2 regions of the Azovibrio sp. genome follow, and region 2 is predicted to be linked to the other one. Evidence: riboswitches for the same ligand, from Rfam matches in the RefSeq annotation. Region 2 holds a riboswitch; the other holds the start of a gene.
The links. Region 2 has a riboswitch for S-adenosylhomocysteine ahead of ahcY (adenosylhomocysteinase). Riboswitches for the same ligand answer to the same signal wherever they lie in the genome.
Positions count from the first base shown of each region.

Region 1: linked by a shared signal. The riboswitch ahead of metH (methionine synthase) and the one ahead of ahcY (adenosylhomocysteinase) in region 2 are both predicted to bind S-adenosylhomocysteine.

Region 1 covers NZ_JBASOH010000136.1:67,335-83,394, forward strand. Annotated here, with positions in the region: gene murB (UDP-N-acetylmuramate dehydrogenase) at 1-443, opposite strand, end outside; gene WBH99_RS13755 (PACE efflux transporter) at 446-886, opposite strand; gene WBH99_RS13760 (hypothetical protein) at 1,095-1,499, opposite strand; gene WBH99_RS13765 (DOMON-like domain-containing protein) at 1,614-2,162, shown strand; gene WBH99_RS13770 (exo-beta-N-acetylmuramidase NamZ family protein) at 2,159-3,367, shown strand; gene argC (N-acetyl-gamma-glutamyl-phosphate reductase) at 3,664-4,623, opposite strand; gene WBH99_RS13780 (GGDEF domain-containing response regulator) at 4,711-6,045, opposite strand; gene WBH99_RS13785 (DUF2721 domain-containing protein) at 6,168-6,554, shown strand; gene WBH99_RS13790 (trypsin-like serine protease) at 7,068-8,270, shown strand; gene metH (methionine synthase) at 8,492-12,169, opposite strand; S-adenosyl-L-homocysteine riboswitch at 12,241-12,313, opposite strand; gene WBH99_RS13800 (hypothetical protein) at 12,428-12,907, opposite strand; gene WBH99_RS13805 (multidrug effflux MFS transporter) at 12,904-14,109, opposite strand; gene WBH99_RS13810 (YifB family Mg chelatase-like AAA ATPase) at 14,106-15,608, opposite strand; gene WBH99_RS13815 (accessory factor UbiK family protein) at 15,615-15,857, opposite strand.
Region 2 covers NZ_JBASOH010000075.1:1,360-17,419, forward strand. Annotated here, with positions in the region: gene WBH99_RS07640 (sensor domain-containing protein) at 1-1,895, opposite strand, end outside; gene metF (methylenetetrahydrofolate reductase [NAD(P)H]) at 1,900-2,727, opposite strand; gene WBH99_RS07650 (TlyA family RNA methyltransferase) at 2,717-3,544, opposite strand; gene ahcY (adenosylhomocysteinase) at 3,582-4,994, opposite strand; S-adenosyl-L-homocysteine riboswitch at 5,079-5,171, opposite strand; gene WBH99_RS07660 (SRPBCC family protein) at 5,201-5,656, opposite strand; gene WBH99_RS07665 (pseudouridine synthase) at 5,712-6,422, shown strand; gene WBH99_RS07670 (hydrogen peroxide-inducible genes activator) at 6,419-7,333, shown strand; gene WBH99_RS07675 (DNA topoisomerase III) at 7,415-9,967, opposite strand; gene WBH99_RS07680 (DUF494 family protein) at 10,064-10,510, opposite strand; gene dprA (DNA-processing protein DprA) at 10,513-11,613, opposite strand; gene WBH99_RS07690 (LysM peptidoglycan-binding domain-containing protein) at 11,594-12,613, opposite strand; gene def (peptide deformylase) at 12,746-13,249, shown strand; gene fmt (methionyl-tRNA formyltransferase) at 13,246-14,172, shown strand; gene htpX (zinc metalloprotease HtpX) at 14,233-15,081, shown strand; gene WBH99_RS07710 (LapA family protein) at 15,227-15,601, shown strand; gene metW (methionine biosynthesis protein MetW) at 15,584-16,060, opposite strand, start outside.

The sequences.
Region 1 (16,060 bases), on a different contig from region 2:
TCCACCGCTTCCAGATGGTCGATGAGTTCCCCCACCTCCAGGCCATAGGCGCCGATGTTCTGGATCGGCGCGGCGCCGACGCTGCCGGGAATCAGGGAGAGGTTTTCCAGCCCCGGCCAGCCCCGGGCCAGGGTCCATTGCACGAAGTCATGCCAGTTTTCTCCCGCTCCGGCCCGCACATACCAGGCCTGGGCATCTTCCCCTGCCAGTTCCCGGCCGGGGATGGCCATGGAGAGCATCAGCCCGGGAAAGTCGCCGGTCAGTACCAGGTTGGAGCCGCCACCCAGGGCAAAGCGCCGCCGGCCGGCCAGGTCCGGGTGGCGGGCGACTGCCGCCAGTTGCTCCGCGCTCGTGATGGTGGCCAGGAACTCGGCCTGGGCGGGCAGGGCCAGGCTGTTGCGGGACGTCAGGTCGGCGTGGGGCTGGATGAAATCGGGCAGCATGATCAGGAATTCGAGGGAATGGGAAGCAGCCGGTCATAGGCCAGATTGAACAGGTAGGCATAGCCGGCGTAGGTGAGGGCAAGGCCGATGTCGGTGACCAGGACGGTCCAGAAATCCATGCCGGTCCAGGCCATGATCACCGGCAGGCTGAAGAGCAGCAGGCCGCCTTCGAAGCCCAGGGCGTGGGCGAGGCGCAGCACCTGGGGACGCTGGTCGGCCCGGCGGCCCGTGAGGCGGCCTTCGAGCCAGTCGAAGGCGGTGCAGTAGGCGGCATTCCAGAGGCTGGCGACCAGGGAAATGAGCGCCAGCAGGGCGGCGGATTCCAGCAGAGGTTCACCGCTTGCCAGGGTGAACAGGGGCGTGATGAGGAACACGCCCAGCAGTTCGAACAGGATCGCCTGGCGGAGGCGGTCCGGCAGGGTGCGCAGGGGAGGGGAATTCATGCAACGGTCGGGGAAAAAGCAAAGGTGGAAGTGTGGCAGAGAAACCCTGCCGGGGGCCAGTGGTGCAGGGTGGGTTGCAGGATGGGGGCGGCTTCAGGGTCCCCGGGCCCTGGCCAGGCTTGGGCGGGCGTGGGGCGGGCGTGGGGCGGGCGATGCACCGGCTCCACGCAGGAGAGGAAAGTCAAGCCGGCCGAAAAGGGGGCCGGGCTTACTCGGGAGCTTGCCAGCGCAGCACCAGGCGTGCGCCGCCCGAGGGTTTCAGGGTGAGGGTCTTTTCCTGTTGCTGCCCGCCCAGGCCCGCCTTGATCTTGTAGCGGCCCGGCGCTGTCACCTGCACGAGGCCGATCGGCCCGCAGGCTTGTTCGGCCAGGGGTTCGCCCTTGATGCTTTCGATCCGGGTGTGCACATCGGAAATGTAATGGCCGTCGTGGGTGACAAAGAGCAGGGTGAGGGATTGCTGCTTGCCTTCGGCCAGCATCGCGGCGGATTCGTCGGAACCGATGCCGCCGCAGCGCAGGCTGAGGGGGGGTGCCGTGGTTTCGGCCAGAGCGGGCAGGCTGGCCAGGGAGAGCAGGCCCAGGAAGGGAAGTACGTAAAGGGGGGTGGTTTTCATGTCGGACTCCTTGCTGATGAAAAGTCTCATGGTATCCGGTTTCATCGGTTTGCCATCCCGCTTTGCCGGGACGGACGGCAAAGCGGCGCGGACAAAGTTAGAATGCCCGCTGCCATGATGATAACCTCAGTCGCCCTCATTCCCCATCCGGACTACCCAGCCCCAGGGATCCGCGCCCTCACGGTAGCCTGCCGTGGGCTACCGGATGGGAGCCTGGAGCTGCACTACCGCCTGGCGGGGGACCTGGCAAGCCTTTGCCTGCCGGACCGGGCCCATCCCGTCGAAGCCGACCGGCTCTGGGCCCATAGCTGCTTCGAGGTGTTCCTGGCCCGGGCTGATTCGCGGGCTTATCGGGAATACAATTTCTCACCCTCCGGCCAGTGGGCGGGCTATGGCTTTGGCGCTTACCGTCAGCGCCGGGAAGGGCTGGAACTGCCGGCCCCGTGCCTGGACTGGCAAGCGGCTGCCGGCTGCCTGGAACTGATCGCCCGCCTGCCCGGGGCGGCTCTGGCCGAAGGCGCCGGCGCCCTGCAACTGGGCCTTACCAGCGTGCTGGAACTGGCCGATGGCCGGCTCTCCTACTGGGCCTTGCACCACCCGGCACCGCGTCCCGACTTTCATCATCGCAATGGTTTTATCCTGACCCTGACGACCCCACCATGATCCAATTCGGCCTCGACCGTCTGCTTGAAGACCCTGATCTGCGCCGCCCCCTGGCGGGAAAACGCATCGCCCTGCTGGCCCACCCGGCCTCCGTGAGCCGGGACCTGACCCACGGCCTCGATGCCCTGGCGGCCCTGCCCGACCTGAACATCACCGCTGCCTTCGGCCCCCAGCACGGCCTCAGGGGCGACAAGCAGGACAACATGGTGGAATCCCCGGATTACAGCGACCCGCGCCACGGTATCCCGGTGTTCAGCCTCTACGGTGCCGTGCGCCGCCCCACCGATGCCATGCTGGACAGCTTCGATGTGCTGCTCGTTGACCTGCAGGACCTGGGCTGCCGCATCTACACCTTCATCACTACCCTGCGCTATGTGCTGGAGGCCGCCGCCCGGCAGGGCAAGGCGGTCTGGGTGCTGGACCGGCCCAACCCCGCCGGCCGGCCGGTGGAAGGCCTGCGGCTACGCCCCGGCTGGGAGAGCTTCGTGGGCGCCGGCCCCATGCCCATGCGCCACGGCCTCACCCTGGGCGAACTGGCGCGCTGGTTCATCGCCACCCTGAAGCTGGACGTGGATTGCCAGGTCGTCACCCTGGCCGGCTGGCAGCCCGAAGCCGCCCCCGGCTATGGCTGGCCCCTGGGGCAGCGCAGCTGGATCAACCCCAGCCCCAACGCCCCCAACCTTGCCATGGCCCGGGCCTACGCCGGCACGGTACTGCTCGAAGGCACGACGCTGTCCGAAGGCCGGGGTACCACCCGGCCCCTGGAACTGTTCGGCGCCCCGGACATCGACGCCCGCGCCGTCATTGCTGAAATGCGCGCCCTGGCACCGGAATGGCTGAAGGGCTGCCGCCTGCGCGAATGCTGGTTCGAGCCCACCTTCCACAAACACGCCGGCAAGCTTTGCAACGGCGTGCAGTTTCACGTGGAACCTTGCGATGGCTATGACCACCAGGCCTTCAAACCCTGGCGCCTGCAAACCCTGGCCTTCAAGGCCCTGCGCCGCCTGCAGCCCGACTACCCCCTGTGGCGGGACTTCGGCTACGAATACGAGTACGACCGGCTGGCGATCGACCTGATCAATGGCAGTCCGTTACTGAGGGAGTGGGTCGATGATCCCGCGGCCTCCCCGGCCGACTTCGAAGCCCTGGTGCGGCCGGATGAGGTGGCGTGGGAGGACGAGCGGCGGGGATTCTTGCTGTATTGAAGGGGCTGGAAAACGACTCGAAACGGTCCTTGCCGTCTTGCGAAACAGACTTTCAGCGTAGCGCTTCAGGGCCGCCAGCCGTTGCTTGCGAAACCTGGGGAAACTGTTCGGAAACTGTTCGGTATGCCTCGCCAGCGGGATGGACGGTTCAAGCCAGAATTCAAGCCAGAATTTCGCTTCCCCATCCGCGGGAACAAATGCACATGCCTTTCCGGCTCTTCCCGGGAAAAGAAGAGCCGGAAGAGGCAGAGGCCATCACGGACAATGGTTGGAGCTTGTCTCCGGGGTACGGCGACTTAAACCGCCAGCCCCGTCGTCTCAGCCACGCCCAGCATGAGGTTCATGCACTGAATCGCGGCACCGGAGGCGCCCTTGCCCAGGTTGTCGAAGCGGGCGGCCAAAAGGATCTGTTCGCTGTGGCCGAACACGAAAATTTCCGCCCGGTTGGTGTCGTTGCAGGCGGTGGCGGGCAGGAACCCGTTATCCAGCACCGCGGCGGCATCCAGGGGCATGACCTTGACGAAGACTTCGCCGGCGTAGTGTTCGGCGAAACAGGCCTGCACGTCGGCGGGAGTGATCTTCCGGGAGAGCAGGCGCGGCAGCAGGGGGACGGCGACCACCATGCCCTGGGCGAAGTTGCCGACGATGGGGGTGAACAAGGGCGGGTAGGCCAGGCCGGTTTGAACCTGCATTTCGGGCAGGTGCTTGTGGGTCAGGCCGAGAGCGTAGAAGCGCGGGCTCTTCATGGCTTCCGGCAGGCTGGCCGGTTCTTCGTAGCTGGCGATCATTTCCTTGCCGCCGCCGCTGTAGCCGGTGATCGAGTAGGTGCTGGCCGGGTAGTCGGGGGGCACGATGCCGCCCGCCACCAGCGGGGCCATGAGCATGATGAAGCCGCTGGCGTGGCAGCCGGGCACGGCGACTTTCCGGGCGTTTTTGATGCGCTCGCGCTGGCCGCCGTTGAGTTCGGGCAGGCCGTAGACCCAGTCCGGGTGGGTGCGGTGGGCGGTGGAGGCGTCGAGGAAACGGGTATGGCCGTTGTCCGGAGCGAGCAGGGCGACGGATTCCTTCGATGCCGCATCGGGCAGGCAGAGGAAGACCACGTCGGCCTTGTTGATGTATTCGGCCTTCACCACCGGGTCCTTGCGCTGGGTTTCGGGGATGGTGAGGATTTCAATTTCGGGGCGCAGGGCGAGCCGCTCGTCGATCTTGAGGCCGGTGGTGCCGTGGCGGCCGTCGATGAATACCTTGAAAGTCATGGATGCTCCGGAGCTGTTGTGCTGTGTTCGAGCCCGTCATTGTAGGCGGGTTCGGTGCATTTTTCGTGACGCAGGCGTGGCGGCAGGCTAGCTGGCCTGAGTCTCGAAATGGACGACCCGGTTGCGCCCGGCGGCCTTGGCCTGATACATGGCCTGGTCGGCCCGGTTGATGATTTCGCTCAGGGTGCCCCGGGAATCGGTGGTGTAGCCGATGCTGACGGTGAGGGGAATCCGTTCTCCATTCACTTCCAGGTCGATGGCTTCGATGCGGCGGCGCAGGGCTTCGAAGTAGCAGGCGGGAGTTTCGTCGGCAGTCAGTGTACTGAAGCAGACGAATTCCTCGCCACCGTAACGGGCCACGAGGTCGTCATGGCTGTCGCTGCCGCGGCGCAGGACGTCGGCGATTTTTTTCAAGGCCAGATCGCCGGTGGCGTGGCCGTAGTGGTCGTTGATGCGCTTGAAGTGATCGGCGTCGAGCAGGGCCAGGGCGATCGGGCCATGCTGTTTCCGGGCGCTACTGAGTCGCAGCTCGGCGATTTCGAACAGGCGGCGGCGGTTGTAGAGGTGGGTCAGGTAATCCCGGTTGGCCAGGTCACGCAATTGCCGCACGAAGCGCACCATGTTGATATTTTGAACGATGCGGCAGTAGAACTCTTCCACCTGGAAATGCTTGTTGAGGTAGTCATTGGCCCCGGCCTTGATCATGGCGGCGGAGAGATCCGGGTGGGTGGCGTCGGAGAGGGTGATGATGGCCAGGTCTTCGCGGCGGAAGTCACGCCGGATCTGGCGGATCAGAGTCAGGCCATCCATCTTCGGCATGTAGTAGTCGGTGAGCACCAAGGCGGTTTCCTGGTGTTCCTGCAACAGAGCCAGGGCTTCCAGACCATTGCTGGCGGTGAGGATGCGAAACCGGTACTGCTCCAGCAAGCGGCTCAGGTGGATGCGAAAGGTGGCTGAATCATCGACCACCAGCACGGTCATTTCCCGATTCTGGCGCAGGCGGCCCACCAGATAGGCCACATCTTCAATGGCGGCGGCGCCGGTCTTGAACATATAGTCGATCACCCGGCGATCCAGCACGGCCTGGCGGATCATCGGGTCCAGGGTGGCAGTGAGGACGATGCTGGGCACCTTGAAGGTCTGTACCAGATCCACCACTTCGCTGCCCGAGGCATCCGGCAGGGTGAGGTCGAGAATGGCACAGAAGAAGGGTTCGGGCGTATGGGTCAGCAGTTCCCGGGTTTCGGCCAGAGTTTCCGCTTCCACTACCGTGACGTTTTCCAGCAATTGCAGGTAGCCGCGCAACTGGTAGCGCACGGTCTTGCTGTCCTCGACCACCAGCACCCGGATCGGGGCATGGCTATCAAAGCCGCCGGCAAGACGGGCCAGCTTTTCACTGCAAAACACGGAAGGGGATGACATGGCGGGACAGGGGGCTAGGACTTGAGGCGGAAACCTGGGTCATTGTCGCATGCTTTTCGGGTCGGGAGGCGGGCTTGAATGGGGATAGAATCCCGGGCATTGCTTTTGACCCGCCAAGCCCCATGGACCTGACCACTCCCGCCCTGCTGTTTCCTGCCATCTCCTTGCTGCTGCTGGCCTATACCAACCGTTTTTTGTCGCTGGCCCAGGTGATCCGCCAGCTGCATGCGTCCGAAGTCCGCAATGCCCCGGTGGTGCGGCGCCAGATTCCCGGCCTCAAGCGGCGCATCGCGCTGATCCAGTACATGCAGGGCTTTGGCGTCCTGAGCTTTCTGCTCTGCGCGCTGTCCATGTTTGCCCTGTTCATCCACGGGGAAATGCCGGGCAAGGTGCTGTTTGGCATCAGTCTTCTTTCCCTCGCGGTCTCCCTGGTGCTGTCCCTGGTGGAAGTGCTGATTTCCACCAATGCCCTGGCGGTGGTGGTGGAGGACCTGGAGCAGCCTGATTGATGATTTCCGGTGAATTTCAATCGACCAATCCAGCCCTGTGTCGCCAGTTTCTGCCCCTCAAGCTGTTTGAGCCAACCTTGCTTGAGCATGGGCGACTTAAAATCCATCATCACGATCATGCAGAGAGAGGTGGGGTAACTGCTGGTTCAGGTTGAAAGCAAAAGCGCGACAGCAATGTGTTGCGCTCGGTGCATCTCCAGCCTTGTCCGGAAAGTACGCGCTCCAGACAAATCAGACAGTCGCCCCGCCTCCTGCCCCTGACTCGCCGTCACCGGCCTCGATGTCTCGGGATTGGAGAACCCTCACCCTCGTTCATCCCTCTGGTGTGCCTCGGCCCGGTCATCCGGCATCGGATGCGGGATGCGGGACGATGGGACGATGGGACGACGGGACGACGGGACGACGGGACGACGGGACGACGGGCGTGATCCTGAAGGTCGAACAGGCAAAAGCATCGCAGGAAAGCCGGGCGTTTGAGACAATACCCGCTGTTTCGCAACTGAACTTGCTCCGATGGTAACCACGACCGCCTATTCCACCGATTCCCGCTACCGTACCTATCCGGGTGATGGTTACGACGGCGTTGTGCGCGTGAGCATCGATGGCTTTTATGGCACGGGCACGTTGCTGTTTGATGGCCGCGCCATCCTGACGTCGGCTCACCTGTTCGAGGGGCGGGCGGGATCTGCCAGCGTCACTTTCGATACGGGGAGCGGGACACAGACGCTCGGCACCACCAAAATACTGCCGCATCCCGGCTATGACGCAGACAGCAACAATGACCTGGCAATTGCCTGGCTATCGGAAACAGCGCCGGTGGCGGCCGATCGCTATGACATCTATCGCGACAGCGACGAGGTCGGGCAAGTCTTCGCGTTGTCAGGCTATGGCCGAACAGGTACGGGAAGCACGGGCGCGACCAGTCCCGACACCCAAAGTCCGGTCCGCCTCAAGGCCGCCAATCGGTTCGATGCCGATGCCGCTACACTGAAGAGCTACCTCGGCTCCGGGATGGCTTGGACACCGCTAGCCGGAACGCAACTGATCGCCGACTTCGACAACGGCACCTCCAGCCACGATGCGCTGGGCCAACTGATGTATCGGCATGACACAGGCCAGGGTCTGGATGAAGGTCTGATTGGCCCGGGTGACAGTGGTGGTCCGGCATTCATTCAGAACGAGATTGCCGGCGTCGCCAGTTACATCGCCAGCCTGACTCGTGACGGCATCGACCCTGATATTGATCGCCTCACGAACAGCAGCTTCGGTGAAGTCGCCGCCTGGCAGCGGGTGAGTGCCTACCAGCAGTGGATCGACCAGAGCCTGCGGGCCAACTATGCCGGCGCGCCGACCAGGCCGGAGGAGGTCGAAAAGGAGGTGGTCGAGGGCAGCAGCGGAACCCGCTACGCCTACTTCCTGCTGCAGTTCACCGGCGTGCGCAGTGACCCCGACGAGATACTGAGCGTGGACTACGTCACGCGAGATGGCACTGCCTTGGCCGGCAGCGACTATCTTGCTGTCAGCGGCACCCTCAACCTGTATCCCGACGAGAACCAGGCGGTGATCCCGGTGGAGATCATCGGCGACAGCACGCCCGAGCCCAGCGAGTATTTCTGTCTCGATGTCTTCAATCCGGAGGGTGGCAGTTTTGGTGAGGGCGTGGTCAAGCTCACCGCCGTGCGCACCATCCTCGATGACGACGGTTGGCTGGGGTAGCGCGGCGGTACGAAACCCGCCTCGAGCGCCACGCTGAACCACAGCATCCCGCGCGACCCCAGAGGCAGCCGCCCGATCCGTCCGATCCACCCGATCCGTCCGGCGCACCGGCGCTACGCGCACGTCACGACGGTCGGCGGCGGGGCTTCATCGAAGCCGACCGCGCGGCGGGCAAGCGCATCACCGGCGCTGAGTTCGAGAAGCCGTGAGGCCGGGCCATTTCAGAGTAACGGTGCCAGCCAGCGTCTGGCTTCGTCGATGGCCATTCCCGAGCGCCTGGCCCAGTCGGCCAGCTGATCTTCGCCGATCCTGGGGATGGCGAAGTAAGTCGCTTTGGGATGGGCGAGGTAGAAGCCGGCCACGGAAGCGGCGGGGGTCATGGCGCAGGATTCGGTGAGCCCCATGCCGATCCGGCGTTCCACGTCCAGCAGGCGGAACAGTTCCCGCTTGGCGGTGTGGTCCGGGCAGGCCGGGTAGCCGGGGGCGGGGCGGATGCCCTGGTAGGCCTCGGCGAGCAGGGCCTCTTTGGCGAGATTTTCATCGGCGGCGTAGCCCCAGGTTTTCTGACGTACTTCCCGGTGCAGCCACTCGGCGGCGGCTTCGGCCAGGCGGTCGGCCAGGGACTTCAGCAGGATGGCGCTGTAGTCGTCATGGGCGGCTTCGAAGGCGGCCACCCGGGGCTCGATGCCGAGGCCGGCGGTGACGGCGAAGGCACCGGCCCAGTCCGGGATGCCGCTTTCCTTGCTGGCCACGAAGTCGGCCAGGGCCAGGTTGTGCCGGCCCGGCGGCTGTTTGTGCTGCTGCCGCAGGCCCAGCCAGCGCCCCCTTTCCTCGCTGCGGCGCGCATCGGTGTAGAACACCAGGTCGTCCCCGTCCCGGGCGGCGGGCCAGAGTGCGTACACGCCCCTGGCTTCCAGCCACTGCTCGCGGATGATCTTCTCCAGCATGGCCTGGGCATCGGCATGGAGCTGGCGGGCGGTTTCGCCCACCAGCTCGTTGTCGAGGATGGCGGGAAAGCGGCCGGCCAGGTCCCAGCTCTGGAAGAAGGGGCTCCAGTCGATCACTTCCGCCAGCTGGGCCAGGTCGAACTGGATCATGTGCAGGCCGGGCTGATCCGGGGCGGCGGGAATGTAATCGTTGTTCCACGTGAAACCGTTGGCGCGGGCTTCTTCCAGGCTTACCAGGGTGGCGCCCTTGCGGCCGGCGTGTTCCTGGCGCAGGGCGTCATAGTCGCTTGCGATTTCGGCCATGTAGCCGTCGCGCTGCCCGGCAGACAGCAGCTTGGTGGCTACCCCCACGGCGCGGGAGGCGTCCGGCACATAGACCACGGCGCCTTGGTAATGGGGCGCGATCTTGATGGCGGTGTGGGCGCGGCTGGTGGTGGCGCCGCCGATCAAAAGCGGCTGGGTCATTCCGAGGCGCTGCATTTCGCTGGCCACGTGGGCCATTTCTTCCAGGGACGGAGTGATCAGGCCGGAGAGGCCGATGATGTCGACCCGATGCTCCCGGGCGGCCTTGAGGATGTTGTCGCAACTGACCATCACGCCCAGGTCGATCACGTCGTAGCCATTGCAGCCCAGCACCACGCCGACGATGTTCTTGCCGATGTCGTGCACATCGCCCTTGACCGTGGCCATCAGGATCTTGCCCTTGCTGCCCAGACCGGTACGGGATTTTTCCGCTTCGATGTAGGGCAGCAGATGGGCGACGGCGAGCTTCATGACCCGGGCGGATTTGACCACCTGGGGCAGGAACATCTTGCCGGCACCAAACAGGTCGCCCACATGATTCATGCCGGCCATGAGCGGGCCTTCGATCACGGCCAGGGGCGGCTTGCCCTGGGCTTCGAGCTGGGCGCGCACTTCCTCGGTATCGGCCACGACGAAATCGGTGATGCCCTTGATCAGCGCATGTTCCAGCCGCTTCTCGACGGACTGCGCGCGCCAGGAAAGATCCGGGCCGCTGTCCCTGGCCCGGCCTTCCTTGACGGTCTGGGCGAATTCCACCAGGGCTTCGCCGGCCCCGGGATGGCGGTTGAGCACCACGTCCTCCACCTTCTGGCGCAGTTCCGGATCGAGGTCGTCATAGACGCCGAGCATGCCGGCGTTGACGATGCCCATGGTCATGCCGGCGCGGATGGCGTGGTAGAGGAATACCGTGTGGATGGCTTCGCGCACCGCATCATTGCCGCGGAAGGAGAACGAGACGTTGGAAACGCCGCCGGAAATGTGGGCGTGGGGCAGGTTCTGCTTGATCCAGCGCACCGATTCGATGAAATCGACGGCGTAGTTGTCGTGTTCGGGAATGCCGGTGGCGATGGCGAAGATGTTCGGATCAAAGATGATGTCTTCGGCCGGAAAATCGATGCGTAGCAGCAGTTCGTAGGCGCGCTTGCAGATTTCCGTCTTGCGGGCGTAGGTGTCGGCCTGGCCCTGTTCGTCGAAGGCCATGACGATCACCGCGGCACCGTAGCGGCGAGCCAGCCTGGCCTGTGCGATGAACCTGGCTTCGCCTTCCTTCATGGAGATGGAATTGACGATGCCTTTGCCCTGGATGCACTTCAGGCCGGCCTCGATGACTTCCCATTTGGAGGAGTCGATCATGATCGGCACCCGGGCAATGTCCGGTTCCGAGGCCACGAGCTTGAGGAATTTTTCCATCGCGGCGACGGAATCGAGCATCGCCTCGTCCATGTTGATGTCGATGATCTGGGCGCCGTTTTCCACCTGCTGGCGGGCCACGGCCAGGGCATCGTCATGGCGTCCCTCCAGGATCATCCGGGCAAAAGCCCTGGAGCCGGTGACATTGGTGCGCTCGCCGATATTCACAAAGAGGCTGTCCGGGCCGACGTTGAGGGGCTCCAGGCCGGAAAGGCGCAGGGCCGGGGGGATGATGGGAATGGGCCGGGGCGGGAACTGGGCCACCGCCCGGGCGATGGCAAGGATGTGTTCCGGCGTGGTGCCGCAGCAGCCGCCGACGATGTTCACGAAGCCGTGCCGGGCCCAGTCGGCGATTTCTTCGGCCAGTTGCTCCGGGGTTTCGTCATAGCCGCCGAAGGCATTGGGTAGGCCGGCATTGGGGTGGGCGGAGACGAAACAGTCGCACACCCGGGACAGTTCCTCCACATACTGGCGCAGTTCCTTTGCCCCCAGGGCGCAGTTGAGGCCGAAGCTGAGAGGGCGGATGTGGGAGAGGGAATTCCAGAAGGCCTCGGCGGTCTGGCCCGACAGGGTGCGGCCGGAAGCGTCGGTGATGGTGCCGGAGATCATCACCGGCCAGCGCCGGCCCGCCTTGTCGAAGAAGCGTTCGATGGCAAACAGCGCGGCCTTGGCATTCAGGGTATCGAACACCGTTTCCACCAGCAGCAGGTCGGCGCCGCCTTCCAGGAGGCCGGTGATGGCCTCGAAATAGCTGGCCACCAGGGCGTCGAAGCTGACGTTGCGGTAGCTCGGGTCGTTTACGTCCGGGGAGATCGAAGCGGTGCGGCTGGTGGGGCCGAGCACCCCCGCCACGAAACGGGGCTTGGCCGGGTCTTTTGCGCTGAATTCGTCGCAGACCTGGCGCGCCAGGCGGGCGCCCTCGAAGTTCAGCTCATAGACCACTTCCGTCAGGTTGTAATCCGCCTGGGAAATGGCCGTGGCGTTGAAAGTGCAGGTTTCGATGAGGTCGGCCCCGGCTTCCAGATAAGCCTGGTGGATGCCCTGGATGAGGTCGGGCCGGGTCAGCAGCAAGAGGTCGTTGTTGCCCTTCAGGTCGTGGGGATGATCCTTGAAGCGCTCGCCCCGGTAGTCCGCTTCCTGCAGGTTGTGGCGCTGGATCATGGTGCCCATGGCACCGTCCAGGATCAGAAGGCGTTGGTGCAGGAGGGTCTGGAGTTCGGCTGTGCGGTCGGGCTGCATGGGATCTTCCTCGGCGAAATCTGGTTCAGGGCCGGGGCGCCGCAAAAGCAGACGGCGCCACAAACCGCTGGGGTTTGCGAGCGCCGTTGAACATTGCCGAGCCTGGCCCGTCATTGGAAACGGGTCGCAGCGCTCCTCGGCAGAGCCGCGAGTTTACTTACAGCGAGCCGCCCTGCCAAGCGGAAAGTGCGCGGAAAATGGCTGAAAAATATACGAAATCAAGGTGGAGCAGACTTGGCCCCGGAACGGATGGCGGGCTTAGCCGCGCATTTCCAGTCGCCGGCTCGTGCGTACCACCCGGCCGCTGTCGGTATCGAAGTGGACGTGCAAGTGCCACTCATCCGTGGGAATGTCGCCCTTGATGCGCCAGTCCCAGACTTCTTCCCGCTGCCTCTCGAAAGTCTGGATGGAAGCGGGCTTGCCCATGAGGCGGCGCACTTCGTCCCGGCTCAGGCCATTCCGGATGCGGGCAAAGGTGGCTTCGCTCAGGACCTGCTCGACCTGACTGACCCGCCGGTCCGGGCCGAAGGTGATCATGTGGCACTCCACCCCGTTGGGCTGGCGGGAATATTCGTAGGTGACCGAACCATCCGGGTTAATGAATTCCGCCGTGGGTTCCCCCATGCGCGCCCGGACTTCGTCCGCCGTCGTGACGCCGGGGCGGATTTCCTGGAGATTGATGGCATCGCAGCCACCGGTGGCGAGCAAGAGGGAAGCAATCCAGGCGAAGCATCTCATGGGGAGGGGGGCCGGAAAACAGGGGTTCTCAGATGAGCCAGGATCAGCAGGGCGCCCAATCCGCCCAGGCCGGTCATGCCCAGGGCCAGCCCCAGGCGGCTATCCCACAGCGCCGGAGCGACGAAGGCGGCGATGCCGGCGCTCAGCATGGTCTGCAGAAAGCTCTGGCAGGAAGCGGCCATGCCCCGGTTGTCCGGAAAAAAATCCAGCGCCCGCAGGGTCAAGGTGGGCATCGCCAGGGACATGCCCAGGGTGTAGAGGGGAACGGGCAGCAGGCTGGGCAGCAGGAGCGGCGGCAACAGGGTGGAAACCAGCAGGTTGATCAGGGCGGCCACGGCCATGAGGACGAAGGCGATGCCCAGGGTGCGGCGGGTGCTCCAGCGCCCGGCGGCCCGGCTCGAGAGCCAGGAGCCGCCCATCATGCCCGCCATGGCCGGGACGAACAGCCAGTGAAAATCCAGGGGGCCCAGGTGCAGGTGTTTCATGAGAAAGACCGGGGCCGAGAGCACATACACGAAGAAGCCTCCGAAGCAGCAGCCGATGCCGATGCTGGTGGCAAGGAAGCCGGCGTGGCCGAGCACCCGTCGATAGGCCCGGAACAAAGGGCCGGGAGAGAGGGTCTGGCGCTTCTCCGGCGCCAGGGATTCCGGCAGCAGGCGCCAGCAGACTCCCCAGAGCAGCAGGGCCATGGCGGTGAGGAAGGCAAAGGACGAGCGCCAGCCGGCCAGACCCAGCAGCCAGCCCCCGATCATGGGGGCGATGGCCGGGGCCACGGCAAACATGATGGCGATGTGCGACATCAGCCGCTGCGCCGTCGGGCCGGCGTAGAGGTCCCGCACCATGGCCCGGCTCACCACCATTCCGGCCCCGGCGGAAAGCCCCTGCAGCGCGCGCATGACCCAGAGCATCTCGATGCTGGTGGCCAGGGTGCAGCCCAGGGAGGCGAGGCCGTAGATGGCGACTCCGGCGAGAATCACCGGGCGGCGGCCGAAATTGTCCGACAAGGCGCCATGCCAGAGGGTCATCAGGCTGAAGGTGAGCAGATAGATGGACAGGGTCTGCTGGATCGCCAGTTTGTCGACCTGCAGGGCCGCCCCGATCTGGGGAAAGGCGGGCAGATAGGTGTCGATGGAGAAGGGACCGATGGTGGCCAGGGCGGCCAGCAGCACGGTCAGCCCCAGGGTGGGTTGGCGCAAGGTCATGTGGGTTCGGTGAAGGGGCGGCGGTATTGCAGGGCTTCCGCCAGGTGGGGCTTCTGGATCAGTTCGCTACCGGCCAGGTCGGCAATGGTGCGGGCCACCTTCAGGACTCGGTGCCAGGCGCGGGCGGAAAGATCGAGCCGGGCGGCGGCCTGCTGCAACAACTTCCGGGCATCTGGCTCGGCACTCAGGTGAGTGTCGGCCTGGGCCGGGCCGAGGCGGGCATTGGCGCTGCCCTGGCGCGCCTGCTGGCGGATCAGGGCCGCGCTGACCCGGGCTCGCACCTGGGCGGAGCTCTCCCCGGGGGTGCCCTGGGCCAGGATTTCCGGGGGCAGGGCGGGGACTTCGATGATCAGGTCCATCCGGTCCAGGATGGGGCCGGAAATCTTGCTGCGGTAGCGGCGGATCTGGTCCGGGGTGCAGCGGCAGCGGCCATTGGGGTGGCCCTGCCAGCCGCAAGGGCAGGGGTTCATGGCGGCAATGAACTGGAAGCGGGCGGGAAAGGTGGCGTGGCGGGCGGCACGGGCGATATGGATTTCGCCCCGTTCGAGGGGATCGCGCAGGCTTTCCAGGACTTTCCGGTCGAATTCCGGCAATTCATCGAGAAACAGGACTCCCTGGCTGGCGAGGCTGATTTCGCCGGGGCGCGGTGGACTGCCGCCGCCCACCAGGGCCACGGCGGAAGCCGTGGCATGGGGGGCGCGATAGGGGCGCTGGCGAAAGCGGCCAGGGTCGAAGCGCCCGGCCAGGGAGAGTACGGCGGCGGATTCCCGGGCGGCGGCGTCGTCCAGGGGCGGCAGCAGGCCGGGCAGACGGGCGGCGAGCATGGATTTGCCGCTACCCGGCGGGCCGTACATCAGCAAGGAGTGGCCCCCGGCCGCCGCGATTTCCAGCACCCGCCGGGCCTGGGCCTGGCCTTTGATGTCGGCGAGATCGGGATAGTCCGGGCTTTTGCTGGGGGCCGGGTTACTGCCTGTGCCGAGTTCGCCCTCGCCGCGCAGGTAGGCGCATACCTCCAGCAGGCTGGCGGCGCCCAGTACCCGGCCGGTGCCGGCCAGGGCGGCTTCGCCGGCACTGGCGAGAGGCAAGATGAAGGTATTCATGCTGCTGTCGGCCGCGGCCAGCACCATGGCAAAGGCGCCCCGGATGGGTTGCAGGGCGCCGGAGAGGGAAAGCTCCCCGGCAAATTCGTGGTCGTTCAGGCGCTGGGCGGGAATCTGCCCGGAGGCGGCGAGAATGCCGAGGGCAATGGGCAGATCGAAACGGCCGGATTCCTTGGGCAGGTCAGCCGGGGCCAGGTTGGCCGTGATACGGCGTTGCGGGAATTCAAAGCCGGAATTGACGATGGCGGCCCGGACCCGGTCCCGGGCCTCTTTGACCTCGGTGTCGGGCAGGCCAACCAGGGTGAAGCTGGGCAACCCGGCCGCCAGATGCACTTCCACCTGGACCCGGGGGGCTTGCAGCCCATCCAGGCCTCGGCACCAGAGGCTGGCCAGGGCCATGGGGTCTTATTCTTCCCGCTGGGCTTTTTCCAGGGCTTCCACCCTGGCTTCCAGGGCGTGCAGCTTTTCCCGGGTGCGGGCCAGCACCTGGGCCTGGATGTCGAATTCTTCCCGCGTGACCAGATCCATCCGGGTAAACACGCTGCCCATCAGGGCTCGCACATTCTTTTCCACATCCTTGGCGGGGCTGGCGGCGATCAGGGCGCTGATCTTGTTGCTGATGTCTTCGAGCGACTTGGGATCAAACATGATGTTTCCCTCCTTTGATTCGAGTTTAGCACGGGCGGGCCGGCGGGCCGGCGTTCTGGCCCACACGGGATCTGGGCGGGTTCGAGATGGTGCGCTCGCAAGAATATGCGCACTGGCATGGTGCGTCGCCCTGTATCCGCTTCAAGAGGAATGCCGCAGTTACTTGAAATTGAAGGGTTTTATCGTCTGGCACGGTCCCTGCT
Region 2 (16,060 bases):
CGGCCGATGGGGACGATCAAGCCGGTTTCCTCGGCCAGGGGGATGAAGCGGTCCGGCGGCACCAGGCCCAGGTCCGGATGGCGCCAGCGCAACAGGGCTTCCATGCCGATCAGCTGCCCGCCTTCCAGCTCGAACTGGGGCTGGTAGAACAGCTCCAGCTCACCCCGCTCCAGGGCGTGGCGCAGGCTTTGTTCGAACACCAGGCGCTCCAGGGAGGCGGCGTTCATCTCGTCCCGGTAGAACTGGAAGCTGCCCCGGCTGGCCAGCTTGGCGTGGTGCAGGGCGGCATCCGCATTGCGCAGCAGGGCGGCGCCATCCTCCCCGTCGCCGGGGAACAGGCTGATGCCGATGCTGGCGGTCAGGGAAAACTGCTGCTCCCCCAGCTCCACCGGGGCCTGCACCGTCTGCAGCAGCTGCTCGGCCATGGCGGCGGCGGCCCGGCTGCCCGGCAGTTCGGTGAAGATCAGGGCAAACTGGTCCCCCACGTGGCGGGACACGGTCACCTGAGGCCCGAGCAGGCCCGTGAGCCGCTCCGCCATGATCTGGATCACCCGGTCGCCACTGGCATGGCCCAGGGAATCATTGACGTGTTTCAGGCGGTCCAGATTGAGGAACATCACCGCCACGTGCCGCTCCCCCTGGCGGGAGGCCCGGGCCAGGGCGATGGCCTGATCCAGGCGGTCCTGGAGCAGGGCCCGGTTGGGCAGGCCGGTGAGGGTGTCGAAGTAGGCCAGGCGGTTGATGTGGGCCTCGGCTTCCTTGTGCCGCGAGATGTCGGTGGAGATGCCGATGAAATTGGTGATCTGCCCCGTCTCGTTGCGGGCGGCGGAGATGGACAGCCAGGCCGGATAGACCTCCCCGTCCTTGCGCCGGTTCCAGATTTCCCCCTGCCAGCGGCCCTCCAGGAATACCTGCTGCCACAGGGCGCTGTAGAAGGCCATGTCGTGGCGGCCGGACTTGATGAAGGCGGGCGTCTGGCCCAGGGCTTCCGCCTCGCTGTAACCGGTCATGTCGCAGAAAGCCCGGTTGGTGCGCAGGATGCGGCCGTCGGCATCGGTGATCAGGATGCCCTCGCTGCTCGCATCGAACACCCGCTCGGCCAGCTCCAGGGCCGCTTCTTTGCGCTTCAGGCGGGTGATGTCGAGCATGGCCCCCACCAGGCCGCCGGGTTCCCCGTCCTGGTGGCGGAACACCGCCTTGTAGAAATGCATGTCCCGACGCCGGCCGTCGGCGTACTGGACCTGGGTTTCATAGCTCTGGGTGCCACCCGCCTGCAGCAGCTCCCGGTCCGCCGCCGCGTAGCGGGCCGCCAGATCCGCCGGGGCCAGGTCGTACACGCTGCGGCCGACGATGCCGGCCTTGTCCTGCCCCAGAGTCTCGGCGAAAGCCTGGTTGCAGCCCAGGTAGCGGCCATCCATGCCCTTGTAGAAGATGGGGCTGGGAATGGCATCCAGGAGCTGCTCCATGAAGTGGAGCTGTTCCGCCAGGTGCTGTTCCATCTGCAGCAGATCGGTGAGATCCATGAGGCTGGCCAGCAGGGCCGGCCGGCCCCGGAAACTGATGGAGGAGCTGAAGATCTGCACCGGCAGGAGCCGGCCATCCCGCCGCCGGGCCCGGAAGCGGTAGCGGGCCTCCGGAGCGCCCCCCGCCAGCCGCTCGCGCATGCGGGTCTGGACCAGGGTCCAGTCCTCCTCGGCCACCAGTTGCGCCAGGGGAATTTCCCCGGACAGCAGTTCCGCCCGGCTATAGCCCAGCAGATCGGCCGTACGGGGATTCACATAGGCAAAACGCCAATCCTGGATGATGTAGATGGCCGTGAAGGCGTTGTCCACCAGGGTCCGAAAGATGTCTTCCAGTTCCTCGGGGGCCGCATCCGGGATGGGGTTGAAGCTCACGACATCAGCCTTGCAGACGCCGCCAGATTTCAGTGGTCAGCCCGGCCTGGTTCATGGAGTAGAAATGCAGGCCCGGGGCGCCGCCGGCCAGCAGGCGCTGGCACAGCTCGGTGACCACGTCCAGGCCGAAGGCGCGGATGGAGTCCGCGTCATCCCCGTAGCTCTCGAACTTCTTGCGCATCCAGCGGGGGATGTCGGCGCCGCAGGCATCCGAGAAGCGGGCCAGCTTGGAAAAACTGCCGATGGGCATGATGCCGGGGACGATGGGAATCTCCACCCCCAGGGCCCGGGCCTCATCCACGAAATGGAAATAGGCGTCGGCGTTGTAGAAATACTGGGTGATGGCCGAATTGGCCCCGGCCTTCACCTTGCGCGCGAAATTCTGCAGGTCGTCCCGGGGGCTCCTGGCCTGGGGATGCCATTCCGGGTAGGCCGCCACTTCCAGATGGAACCAGTCGCCGGTTTCGGCGCGGATGAATTCCACCAGTTCGTTGGCGTAACGCAATTCGCCCGGATCGGCCATGCCGGAAGGCAGGTCGCCGCGCAGGGCGACGATGCGCTGGATCCCTTCGGCCTTGAAATAGGCCAGGATGTCGCGCATGCCCGCCTTGCTCGAACCGATGCAAGAGAGATGCGGCGCCGCCTCATACCCTTCTGCGGCAATTTCCTTGACCGTGGCGAAGGTGCGCGCCTGGGTGGAGCCGCCGGCGCCATAGGTCACGGAGAAAAAGACCGGGTTCAGCTCTGCCAGCTTGGCCCGTTCGGCCTTGAGCCGGGCCGCCCCCTCGGGAGTCTGGGGCGGGAAAAATTCGATGGAGAGTTCAGTGTGCATGTCGAGCCCAGATGAAAAATTCGCGGTTGCCGTCGGCGCCGGTGATGGGGCTTTCGAACCAGCCTTGCACCGTAAGACCGTTGTCGGCGCAACACTGGCGCAGCTTTCGTTCCACTGCGGCATAAAGGGCGGGGTCGCGGACGATGCCGCCCTTGCCGACGCCCCCCGGCCCCACCTCGAACTGAGGCTTCACCAAGAGCAGCATCTGCCCTGTCGGCGCCAGGAGAGCCGGCAGCCGGGGCAGGATCAGGGTGAGCGAAATGAAGCTTACGTCTGCCACGATCAGGTCAAAGCCCTGGGCGGGCATGGCCTCCCCCAGGTCGGCTGCCTCGAGAGTGCGGCAGTTGATGCCTTCGAAGGCGGTGACGCGGGGATCGGCCGCGAGCCGGGGATGGAGCTGAGCGTGGCCCACATCGACGCCCACCACCCGCGCCGCCCCGGCCTGGAGCAGGCAGTCGGTGAACCCGCCGGTGGATTGGCCGACATCGAGGCAGACCCAGCCCTTGGGATTCACGCCGCTCTGGCGCAGGGCCGCGGCTAGCTTGATGGCGCCGCGGGAGACATAGGAGTCGTCCGCCGCGGCGGCCACTTCCAGGCGGGCATCGGCAGGCAGGAGCTGCGAGGGTTTCAGCAGCACCTCGCCCTCGCACGCCACCTGCCCTGCCGCGATCAGCCGCTGCGCCAGGGTGCGCGAGGCGGCCAGACCCTGCTCGACCAGGAGCTGGTCGAGGCGCAGGCCATGGCGTTCCGGTCGCGCCTTTTCCTGAACTGCCGGTGCAGGCCGGGGCTTGCGGCTATGAAAGGAATTCATCGACATGAGCAACAAGGCCGGAAAACCCGGCCCCCGGTGAAAATCAGTAACGGTAGTGATCGGCCTTGTAGGGGCCGGCCACGGGGACGCCGATGTAGGCTGCCTGCTGCTCCGTGAGCACCGACAGTTGGGCGTTGAGCTTCTTCAGTTGCAGTCGCGCCACCTTTTCGTCGAGATGCTTGGGCAGGGTATACACGCCCACCGGGTAGTCGGCGGCGCGGGTAAACAGCTCGATCTGGGCGATGGTCTGGTTGGCAAACGAAGACGACATGACGTAGGACGGATGGCCGGTGCCGCAGCCCAGATTCACCAGGCGCCCCTTGGCCAGCAGGATGATGCGGCGGCCGGAGGGAAAGATGACGTGATCCACCTGGGGCTTGATCTCTTCCCACTGATATTGTTCGAGGGAGGCGACGTCGATCTCGTTGTCGAAGTGGCCGATGTTGCAGACGATGGCGTTGTTCTTCATGGCGGCCAGGTGGTCATGGGTGATGACATGGTAGTTGCCGGTGCAGGTGACAAAGATGTCGGCCTTGTCGGCGGCGTATTCCATGGTGACGACGCGGTAGCCTTCCATGGCGGCCTGCAGGGCGCAGATCGGGTCGATCTCGGTGACCCAGACCTGGGCCGAGAGGGCGCGCAGGGCCTGGGCGGAGCCCTTGCCGACGTCACCGTAGCCGGCGACCACGGCGATCTTGCCGGCGATCATGACGTCGGTGGCGCGCTTGATGCCATCCACCAGCGACTCGCGGCAGCCATAGAGGTTGTCAAACTTGGACTTGGTGACCGAGTCATTGACGTTGATGGCGGGGAACTTGAGTTCGCCGCGCTGGTGCATCTGGTAGAGGCGATGCACCCCGGTAGTGGTTTCTTCGGTGACGCCCTTGATCTTCGCCAGGCGCACGGAATACCAGGTCGGGTCCGCGGCCAGCCTGGCGCGGATGGCGGCAAAGAGAAGGGTCTCTTCTTCCGAGGTCGGCTGGGCGATCACGGACGGGTCTTGCTCGGCGCGGGCGCCCAGATGCAGCAGCAAGGTGGCATCGCCGCCGTCATCGAGGATCATGTTGGAGTAACCGCCGTCCGGCCACTCGAAGATGCGATGGGTGTAGTCCCAGTAATCGGCGAGCGACTCGCCCTTGACGGCGAACACCGGGATGCCGTCGGCGGCGATCGCGGCGGCGGCGTGATCCTGGGTCGAGAAGATGTTGCAGGAGGCCCAGCGCACTTCGGCGCCCAGGGCGGTCAAGGTCTCGATCAGCACGGCGGTCTGGATCGTCATGTGCAGCGAGCCGGTGATGCGCGCGCCCTTGAGCGGCTGGGTCCGGGCGTATTCCTCGCGGATCGCCATCAGGCCCGGCATTTCGGTTTCGGCGATGCGGATTTCCTTGCGGCCCCAGGCCGCCAGGCCCAGGTCGGCGATTACGTGATCTTGAGTTTTGGTAACAGCATCAGCCACAGCAGACTCCTCGGAAACTGTGACCGGGGAGGGGTGGGAGTTGCTATGCAAGGCTCACCTGGCCCCCTGCGCCCGGCAGGGTTGGAAAGGTGAGCGCAGTTGAAACGGCTGCCCTCGAAGCAGCAAGGCAGTTTCCGAGCCTGGGATCATCGCGACCTCGCAGCGCTCCTCGGAAGTGGCGGGATTATAAAGGATTTATCAGGGATTTATTGTAGGGAACCCTTGGCAAGCAAGAGCCGAATGAGTCGTACCGTCTCCAGGTCCGATTCCCGATAGGCGGATTTGACGTATTCGGCATGGTCGCCATCCTCCCTCAGCGTGGTTTCGTAGGTAAAACGCAGGAACAGGGCATCAGGCTGAGGTTCTTCCAGGCGGATGGTGAGGGCTCCTCCGGCATGAGTCGCTCCCGCCTCGACATCGAAACGCAGCCACTGCCGCACTGCAAAACTGACCCGGTCGCGAATCTGCGCCACACCGAAATCCAGTTCCCGCAGCAGGCTGGATTCCTGGCGTTCGAGAATCTGGCAGGACTCCAGGCCGGGCAGAAACGCCACGGGATTTTCCACCCGGTGCCAGAGGCCTTGCCAGAGCTGTTCCCGGCTCAGGATTTCCCCGAGGGGATTGACCGGGTCATTGATTTGTACGAGATGTTCGAATTTCATGGGGCGGATTTTGCCTCCCTGGCCGCTCCCTGTCACCCGTGCTAGCATTCCCGCCATGCAAATCGACCGCCTTTTACAACAGCAAGGCTTCGGTACCCGCAAGGGTTGCCGCAACCTGGTACGCAATGGGCGCTTCTCCATCGATGGGGAAGTCATTGACAACCCCTTCGCCGAGATCGACCCCACCGGCCTCAAGTTCTGCGTGGATGACAAGGAATGGCCTTACTTTGAAAAGGCCGTGATCCTGTTCAACAAACCCGCCGGCTATGAATGTTCCAGGAAGCCCAAACACCATCCCGGCATCTACACCCTGCTGCCGCCCCAGTTCGTGGAACGGGACATCCAGAGCGTCGGCCGCCTGGACGAGGACACCACGGGCCTGTTGATCCTGACCGATGACGGCCAGTTGATCCACGCCCTCTCCTCCCCCAGGCGCAAGGTGCCCAAGGTGTACCGGGTCACGCTGCGCCATCCCCTTGACGAGGCCCAGGTCCAGGCCCTGCTCGACGGCGTCCTGCTCAACGATGATCCGGACCCGGCCCACGCCACGGCCGCCGGGATCATCGACAGCCACACCCTGCTGCTGACCATCACCGAAGGCCGCTATCACCAGGTCAAGCGCATGCTGGCTGCGGTCGGCAACCGGGTGGAAGCCCTGGCCCGCGTTGCCGTGGGCGGCCTGGAACTGCCCGCCGACCTGCCCGAAGGCCAGTGGCGCTGGCTCGAGGCTGCCGATCTGGAACGGCTCTGGAGCCAGTGCCCGTGACCCTCACCGAACTCCGCTACATCGTCGCCCTGGCCCGGGAAAAGCACTTCGGCAAGGCCGCCGAACGCTGCCATGTGAGCCAGCCCACCCTCTCGGTGGCGGTAAAGAAACTGGAGGAACGGCTAGGAGTGATGCTGTTCGAACGCACGCCCGGAGATATCCGCATCACTGCGGTGGGCGAAAGAATCTGTCGCCAGGCCGAAAAGGTCCTGACCGAAGCCGGCCGGGTCGAGGAACTGGCCCAGATCGGCAAGGACCCGCTGATAGGCCCCCTGCGCCTGGGGGTGATCTATACCATTGCGCCCTACCTGCTGCCCCGGCTGATTCCAGCCCTGCACGGTCTGGCGCCCCGGATGCCCCTGTATCTGCAGGAAAACTTCACCCACCGGCTGGCGGAATCCCTGAAAAGCGGCGAACTCGATGCGGCCATTGTCGCCGCTCCCTTTGCCGAGCCGGGCATCGTCACCCGCCCCCTCTACAGCGAACCCTTCCGGGTCGCCCTGCCCGTCCAGCATCCCCTGGCAGCGCGGGCAGAAGTGGCCAAGGAAGCCCTGGACCCGAGCCAGTTGCTGATTCTTGGCCAGGGCAACTGCTTCCGCGACCAGGTGGTTTCCGCCTGTCCGCAGTTGAACGGCCCGGGCAAGCTGGACCAGTCCATCGAAGGCAGCTCCCTGGAAACCATGCGCCACATGGTGGCCAGCGGCGCCGGCATTGCCGTGGTGCCCGCCTCTGCCTGCGCCGCCTGGCCCGACAACGATGCCCTGTTTGTCACCCGCCCCTTCAAGGCGCCGGCCCCGAGCCGCAAGGTCGTGCTGGCCTGGCGGGCCACCTTCCCCCGGCCCCTGGCCATGGACGTGCTGTATCAGGCCGTCTGCCAGTCCCCGCCGGTCGGCACTCTGCCCCTCGAGTAAAAACGGCAGCTCAGGCTGCCGTTCTGCATGTCACGCTCACAACGAGCCGCCTTGATTCAGTAAACTCAAGCTTCAGTTAACTCAAGCCTCTTCGTCCGCCTTCTTCACGGCCGTGGTTTTCCTGGCCCCCGCTGCCTTGGGCGCCTTCGGTACCCGCTTTTCAAACTCGAAGCCCACCTTGCCCTCGGGGCCGATCACCAGGAAGGCGGAGAACTTGCGCCGGGTACGGGAGGAAACGAATTCCTTGAGCAGATCGGTACGCCCATCCTGCAGCAGTTTCTTCATCTGGGCCGGTTCGATGGGCTGTAGCAAGATCACCTTGCCGGAGCGGAAATCACAGGACCTGGCCGGACCCACGGATTTTTCGCAGACGTAGGCATTGCCGTGATCGTAGACGCCACTGCCGCACTTGGGACATTTGCCCAGCGCTTCCTGGCCGGAGAAATCCACCGGTTCGGCGTTAGCCTCGTCGGAGGCGCTGCCCTGGCCGAAATCGAACTCGGTTTCGTTCTTGTCGTTGAGCTTGATGGTGGCCACGAAGGGACGGCCCATCTTGTTGCGGAAACCGGTCAGGGGGCCGATGCTGCGCTCGGTGAGCAGGGTGTCGATTTCCGCCGGCTCGAACTGGCGGCTGGCGATGATCTTCCACAGGCCGAAGTCGCAGCTGGAACACTGGAATTTCTTGTAGGTCTCCCGCACCACCCCGCCACAGACAGGGCAGGGCGCGGTCAGGACGCCGAAGTCGCCGGGAATGGTGTCGGAATCATAGGTCTTGGCCCGCTCGACGATGAGACGGGTCATCTCGGCGATTTCCTGCATGAATTCCTGGCGCGACATCTCGCCCTTTTCGATGCGGCCCAGCTTCCACTCCCACTCGCCGGTCAGTTCCGGGGCGGTCAGTTCATGGATTCCCAGGCCGTTGAGCAAGGTGAGCAAGGAAAAGGCCTTGGCGGTGGGGATCAGCTCCCGGCCTTCGCGCAGCATGTACTGCTCGGCAATCAGGTTTTCGATGATCTGGGCGCGGGTGGCGGGCGTCCCGAGGCCGCGCCCGGCCATGGCGGCCTTCAGTTCCTCGTCCTCCATCATCTTGCCGGCGCCTTCCATGGCGGAGAGCAGGGTGGCTTCCGAGTAACGCGGCGGCGGCCGGGTTGCGGTGGCCTTGAGATGCACTTCCTCGGCCGCCACCTTTTCATCGGCTTCCACCTTGGGCAGGTTGCCCTCTTCCCCTTCCTGGCCTTCCTTGCCATACACGGCCAGCCAGCCCGGATTGACGAGCACCTTGCCCTCGGTCTTGAAGGGGTGGCTGGCGACCCGGGTGATGCGGGTGGTGATCAGGGATTCGGCCGCCGGAAAGAACACCGCCAGGAAACGCTTGACCACGAAGTCATAGAGCTTTTGTTCCGCTTCGGACAGGTTCTTCGGGGCCTGGGTGGTGGGAATGATGGCGAAGTGGTCGCTGACCTTGGCGTTGTTGAAGATGCGCTTGTTGGGAATCACCCAGTTGCGCGCCAGGATCTGGTGGGCAAAGGGCGCGTAGCGGGACAGCAGCACTTCGTCGTGGCCCTTGCCGGCGCCTTCGCCGGTGAGCATGGCGAGCGTCGCCTGGACCGTGCCCAGGTAGTCTTCCGGCAGATAGCGGGAATCGGTCCGGGGATAGGTCAGGACCTTGTGCTTTTCATAGAGGGCCTGGGCCAGGCCCAGGGTGTTCTTGGCGGAAAAGCCGAACCGGGCGTTGGCTTCCCGCTGCAGGCTGGTCAGGTCGAACAGCAGCGGCGAGAGCCGGGTTTCCGGCCTGGATTCCTCGCTCACCTCGCCGGTCTTGCCTTCACAGGCGGCCCGGATGGCTTCGGCCCTGGCCTCGTCCCAGATCCGGTCGGCGCGGGCGTGTTCGTCGTCTTCCTTGCCCTTGAAGCCTTCATCGAACCATTTGCCGGCGTATTCCCCGGCCTTGGCGGCAAAGTTCGCCTCCACTTCCCAGTAGGGGCGGGACTTGAATTCGCGGATCTTCTTTTCCCGCTCGACGACGATGGCCAGGGTCGGGGTCTGGACCCGGCCCACGGTGGTCAGGTGGAAGCCGCCGGTCTTGGAATTGAAGGCCGTCATGGCCCGGGTGCCGTTGATGCCCACCAGCCAGTCGGATTCGGAGCGGCACACGGCGGCATCGGCCAGGCCGCGCATCTCCGCTCCGCTGCGCAGGCGGGTGAAGCCGTCGCGGATGGCCTGCGGGGTCATGGATTGCAGCCACAGGCGCTGAATCGGCTTGGTGGTCCTGGTATGCTGGACGATGTAATTGAAGATCAGCTCCCCTTCGCGGCCCGCGTCGCAGGCGTTGATCAGGGCATCCACATCCTTGCGCTTGATCAGCCGGGTGAGCAGCTTCAGGCGGGATTCGGTCTTCTCGATGGGTTTCAGGGCGAAGTGCGGCGGAATCACCGGCAAGTGGGCAAACGACCACTTGCCGCGCTTGACCTCGTACTCTTCCGGGCAGGCCAGTTCCAGCAGATGACCGATGGCCGAAGACACGACATATTCATCGTTTTCAAAGTAATCGTCATGCTTCGTCAGCCCGCCCAGCGCCTTGGCGATATCGGCGGCGACAGAAGGTTTTTCGGCAATGATCAGCTGTTTGCCCATAGATGGTCCGGCTCTAGGCCGCCCGTGAAAAAGTGCGGTGGATGATAAGGGGGGAAAGCAGGACGGGGCAAGACCGGCCCGCTGGGCAAGACCCGGCTAATGACAGGCGGCGGGGTCCACCGCATCGCTCAGCAATTCTTCGACGATCAGCGGGTCCAGTTCCTGTTCGCGGCTCCACAGGACCATCAGGACGATGACCTTGAAGCGCTCCAGGGAAACGGACTGCCCGGGCAGATCCAGGGCCCGATCCAGGATCAGCTCCCGCACCGGCCCCGTGACCAGCCTGGCCCGCTCCAGGAAGACCAGAAAATCCAGGCAGCCTTCTTCGAGCTGCTCCTGTTCGGCTTCGGTGAACACGCGCATCCCCTGGCTGACAAAAGCGGGGGCCGAACTCTGGCGCAGGACGGCCAGCCATTCCAGGGCCGCCCCGATTTCCAGTTCATCGAAACCAACCGCGGAGAGCTTGCGAGCCAGGGAGCCGCCCTCCGGGTGGGCAGGAAAATCAGAATAATTTTCAAAGAGGTAGACGAGAATATCGATCATTATCAGGCTCGCAGATGCAATGGCTGGTAGCAGTTGCCGGGCAGGACAGCGACCCGCCCCTCCAGTTCCAGCCCCATCAGGATGGCGAGAAGCACATCCGCCGTCAAGCCGGAACGCTGACTCAGCTCATCCAGGGAGCATGGCGCATGCCCCATGGCCTGCAGGACGCGCTCCTCCTCCGGGCTCCCGGCCGGAGTCGCCACCGCACTGGGGACGGGCGGCGCAAAGCCCTGCAATTCCTCCAGGATGTCCTGGGCCGACTCCACCAGTTTGGCCCCTTCCTTGATCAGCCGGTGACAACCCCGGGATACCGGCGAATGGATGGAACCAGGAATGGCGAACACCTCCCGGCCCTGTTCGGCCGCCAGCCGGGCCGTGATCAGGGAGCCGCTTTCCACGGCGGCTTCCACCACCAGCACCCCGCGTGCCAGGCCGGAAATGATGCGGTTGCGCCGGGGAAAATTGGCCCCCACCGCCGGCGTGCCCAGGGGAAACTCCGAAACGATGGCCCCGCTGCTCACGATCTGGTGCGCCAGCGCTTCATTACGGGCGGGGTAGAGGCGATCTGCGCCGGTGCCGATGACGGCGATGGTGGGCCCCTCCGCCGCGAGCGCGCCGCGATGGGCCGCCGCATCGATCCCCAGGGCCAGGCCGCTGATGATGGGCAAACCGGCCTGGGCCAGCACCCGGGCGAAATCTTCGGCGGATCCAAGCCCCTGCGGCGTGGCATTGCGGCTACCGACGATGGCCAGGCCCGGCTGCGCCAGCAGGTCGACTCGCCCCCGGACATAGAGCAGCAAGGGCGGATCGGCTATTTCCAGCAACAAGGGGGGATAAGCCGGATCGGCCAGGGTGACGATGTGATGGTCCTTGCCTTCCGCCCAGAGCAAAGCCGCCTCGAGGGCGGCTTCCACATCGCTTCCCAGAAGTTCGGCTCGCTGCCCGATGACGGCCTGGAGCGCCGTGGGACTGGCATCGAAAATGGCGTCCGGCGATCCCAGGGCCTGCAGCAGCTTACGCTGCGACTGGCCCCCGAGCCCTGGAATCAGGGTCAGCCGCAGCCAGGGGGCCAGCCCGGCCGGATCAGGGATTACGGACGGCATCCCCGATCGCCAGCGGGCGGGAAGCTTCCATCACCAGCGCATAAGCAACCCGGTCGAAGGTACGAAAGACAAAGACCAGGCCATACCGCTCTTCCGGCAGGGCCATGGTTTGATTGCGGCCTTCCTTGTCCTTGAACACGGTGGAACGCTTGCCGAACATGCCCAGCACATGCCCCACTTCGACCCCGGCCTGGCTGCCCTGATTGATCGTGATCACCGAATTCCGGCCGCCGGCACTGACGCCGCCGTAAACCGACATCACCTCACCGACAATATCCTGTTCGGCGCGGCGCGGCACATAGGCGCTCAGGTGGGGCGGCTCGGCGGGCACCAGCAGATCCCCTTTGAGGACCTCTTCCCTGGCGCCCAGGATTTCCATGATGGCGACTTCACCTGGCTGCTTCATCTGCGCCGTGCCCAGATAGACCGCCTCGTAGCCCAGCACTTCCTGGGTGGTCGGGTCTTTCAGGGGGGTGCCGGGGCGGTAGATGTACCACCTGGGGTGATCTTCCTGAACCCCGAGCACGAAAATCTCATCGCCGTTACCCATGATGACGCGGGATTCTTCCGTGCCGATGATGCGCGGCGCATCGATCAGTTCATTGGCATCAACCACCAGGGGCTGGGAGATGTAGGGCTCGATGGCCTGGGGCGGAATGGCAGGAATTTCCTGCCCGATCACTTCCTCATGCACCTTGGGCGACAACCTGCCTGGCAGCGGCTTGCCCAGACGCAGCCGGGGGCGGCCATCGGCGTAATCGAGCAAAACGATATCGCCGGGATAAATCAGATGGGGATTCTTGATCTGGTCCTTGTTGAGACGCCAGATTTCAGGCCAGCGCCAGGGTTCCTTCAGGAACTTGCCGGAAATGCCCCAGAGGGTATCCCCCTTCACCACCATGTAGCGATCCGGGGCATTGTCTGCCAGCTTGAGAGGTTCGGAGGCAAATGCCGTGACAGCAGCCACAGCCAGAATGAGGGCAGATATAATGCGGGACATGGGTTTTTCCTCGTGTACCGGTGGAACATGCCGGGCTGGAATCTGTCGGAGAAACCCACAGCTCATGCCGTTCCAATTCCTGAAAGTGCATGAGATTCTGCCTGTAATGTCTTAACCGAGCAAGCTTTCCCCATGGCCCTACTTCCCATTTTGCGCTTTCCCGATGCCCGTCTCAAGAAAGTCGCCACCCCTGTCGAAAAAATTGACGACGGTATACGCAGGCTGGTCGCCGACCTGGCCGAAACCATGTACGAAGCCCCCGGCATCGGCCTTGCCGCCACCCAGGTGGATGTGCACAAACAGGTGGTGGTCATCGACATCTCGGAAGAGAAAAACCAGTTGCTGGCCCTGATCAACCCCCGCATCACCCATCGGGACGGCGTCCAGGTCTATGAAGAAGGCTGCCTCTCCGTCCCCGGCATCTATGACAAGGTGGAACGGGCGGCAGAAGTCACCGTGGAATATCTGGACCTCGAAAACCAGATCCGCAGCTGCAGCGCCGATGGCCTGCTGGCGGTCTGCATCCAGCATGAACTGGATCACCTGCAGGGCAAGGTTTTCGTGGATCACCTGTCGCAACTCAAGCAGATGCGGATCAAGAACAAGCTGGCCAAGCAGGCCCGGATCACCGCATGAAACTGATCTTTGCCGGCACCCCGGAATTCGCCGCCACCGCCCTGGCCGCCCTGCTCGATGCCGGGCACGACATCGCCCTGGTGCTGACTCAGCCGGACCGCCCGGCGGGCCGGGGCATGCAGCTCCAGGCCTCCGCCGTCAAGCGACTGGCCCTGCAGCACAACCTGGAAGTCTTCCAGCCCCTGTCCCTGAAAAAGGATGCCGGGGCCCGGGAAAAGATCGCCGCCGTGCAAGCCGAGGCCATGATCGTCGCCGCCTACGGCCTGATCCTGCCCCAGGAAGTGCTGGACATGCCCCGTCTGGGCTGCCTCAACATCCATGCCTCGCTCCTGCCCCGCTGGCGCGGCGCCGCCCCCATCCAGCGGGCCATCCAGGCCGGGGATGCCGAGTCCGGAGTCTGCATCATGCAGATGGAAGCCGGGCTGGATACCGGCCCGGTACTGGCCCGGGTCCGCACCCCCATCGGCCCCCAGGACACTGCGGCCAGCCTGCACGACCGGCTCGCCCGACTGGGCGCCCAGCTCATGGTGGATACCCTGCCGCGTCTCCCCTTGGTCCCGGAAACCCAGCCCGAAGCCGGCGTCACCTACGCCGCCAAGATCGAAAAAGCCGAAGCCTGGCTGGACTGGAGCCGCAGCGCCACCGAGCTGGACCGCCACATCCGCGCCTTCAACCCCTTCCCCGCCGCCCAGACCCGCCTGCAGGGCAGTCCCATCAAAATATGGCAAGCCCATCCCGTCGCAGGCCAGGGGCGGCCCGGCACCATCCTGGCCGTGGATGGACAGGGCATCACCGTTGCCTGCGGCATGGGCGCCTTGTGCCTGACGGAACTCCAAAAAGCCGGCGGCAAGCGCCTTCAGGCCGCCCAGTTCCTGGCGGGGAATTCGATAAAAGCGAACGAACGCTTCGGCGACCCCGCTTGAATTCGAAACTTTCAGGCCTATCTAATAGCCCGATTCCACTGCAGCCTCAAGGAGGTTTCCATGTTCAACTGGTTCAAGACAGCCCTGCTCATGGCCGGCATCATGGCGCTCTTCGGTGCCATTGGCGCCTACATCGGCGGCGCCCAGGGCATGCTCATCGCCCTGGTGCTAGGCGGCGCCATGAACTTCTTTTCCTACTGGTTCTCGGACAAGCTGGTATTGAAGATGTACAACGCCCGGGAGGTGGATGAATACTCGGCGCCCCAGTTCTACGACATGGTGCGGGAACTGGCCCGGAAGGCCGGACTCCCGATGCCCAGGGTGTACATCATCGACGAGGCCCAGCCCAACGCCTTTGCCACCGGCCGCAATCCGGAACATGCCGCGGTCGCCGCCACCACCGGCATCCTGCGCCTGCTTTCGGCGCGGGAACTCCGGGGCGTGATGGCCCACGAACTGAGCCATGTGAAAAACCGGGACATCCTGATCTCCACCATTTCCGCCACCATGGCCGGCGCCATCTCGATGCTCGCCAACTTCGCCATGTTCTTTGGCAGCCGGGATCCAGACGGGCGTCCAACCAATCCCATTGCCGGCATCCTGGTGATGATTCTGGCCCCGCTTGCCGCCACGGTGATCCAGATGGCCATCTCCCGGGCCCGGGAATACGAGGCCGACCGGGGCGGCGCCGAGATCAGCGGCGACCCCGGCGCCCTGGCCGATGCCCTCGAAAAGATCAATGCCTATGCCCGGAACATTCCCATGGCTTCCGCCGAGGCCCACCCGGAAACGGCCCAGATGATGATCATGAACCCGCTTTCCGGTGGCGGCCTCAGCAATCTGTTCTCCACCCACCCGCCTGCCGAGGAACGGGTGGCGCGGCTGCGGGCCATGGTCCGGGGCGACTGAGCCCGACTGAGCCCGACTGAGCCCGACTGAGCCCACTACCTCCGGCGTCGGGCCGGCATCCGCCCATCTTTTTTCCAAGATGCCTTGCCCTGAGGGGAAGGCCCCGTTAAGGTGTGCAGGTGTGCAGAACATTCAAAGGCATTCCATGCAACTCCTGACGCTGCTCGCCATCGCTTTCGCCATCGCCGCCGGGGCCTTTGCCCTGCAGAACAACAGCCCGGTGGTGGTCAATCTCTTTTTCTGGAGCTTCGAAAGCTCGCTGGCCCTGGTGTTGCTGGCCAGTCTGGCGCTGGGCGCCCTGATCCTCGGCCTGATGAGTACCCCGGCCGTACTGCGGGACCGCTGGCAGCTTGGCCGCCAGAAGAAAAAGCTGGAAGAACTCGAACAGATCTGCGAACGCCAGGGGATCGAAATGGCCGGGCTGGCCGCCCGGTTACCCGGGTCAGGACCGCTCCCGGAAATGACGCCCTCAGGCGCCGCCGAGACCACGGCGGCAGAGGAATCAACCCCCCGGGCCTGAGCCCTGGCGCCCGAGTCGATACAAGCCCACTTCACCTTTCAGATTGGGATCTCCCCCGACGGGCTGGCCGTCGGCAAAGGCCAGGAGTTCCCGCACCTGAATGCCCTGTTCGGCGCACAGCGCGTCGAAGTCGGCGATGGTGAAGAAGCGCACATTGGGCGAGTCATACCACTGGTAGGGCAGGTGCTTCGAGACCGGCATGCGGCCCTTGGCGATGGCTTCCCGGTGCGGCCCGTAGCCGAAGTTGGGAAAGGACACCACCGCCTCGTGACCGACCCTGAGCATCTCCTTGAGCAGCGGCACGGTGTGGCGCACGGTCTGGAGCGAGAGGGACATGATCACATGGTCGAAGGAGTCGTCCTCGAAGCCTTGCAGGCCCCGTTCCAGGTCGAACTGCAGCACATTGACCCCATTCTGGATGCAGGCGGTGACATTGCCAGGGTCGAGTTCCACGCCGTA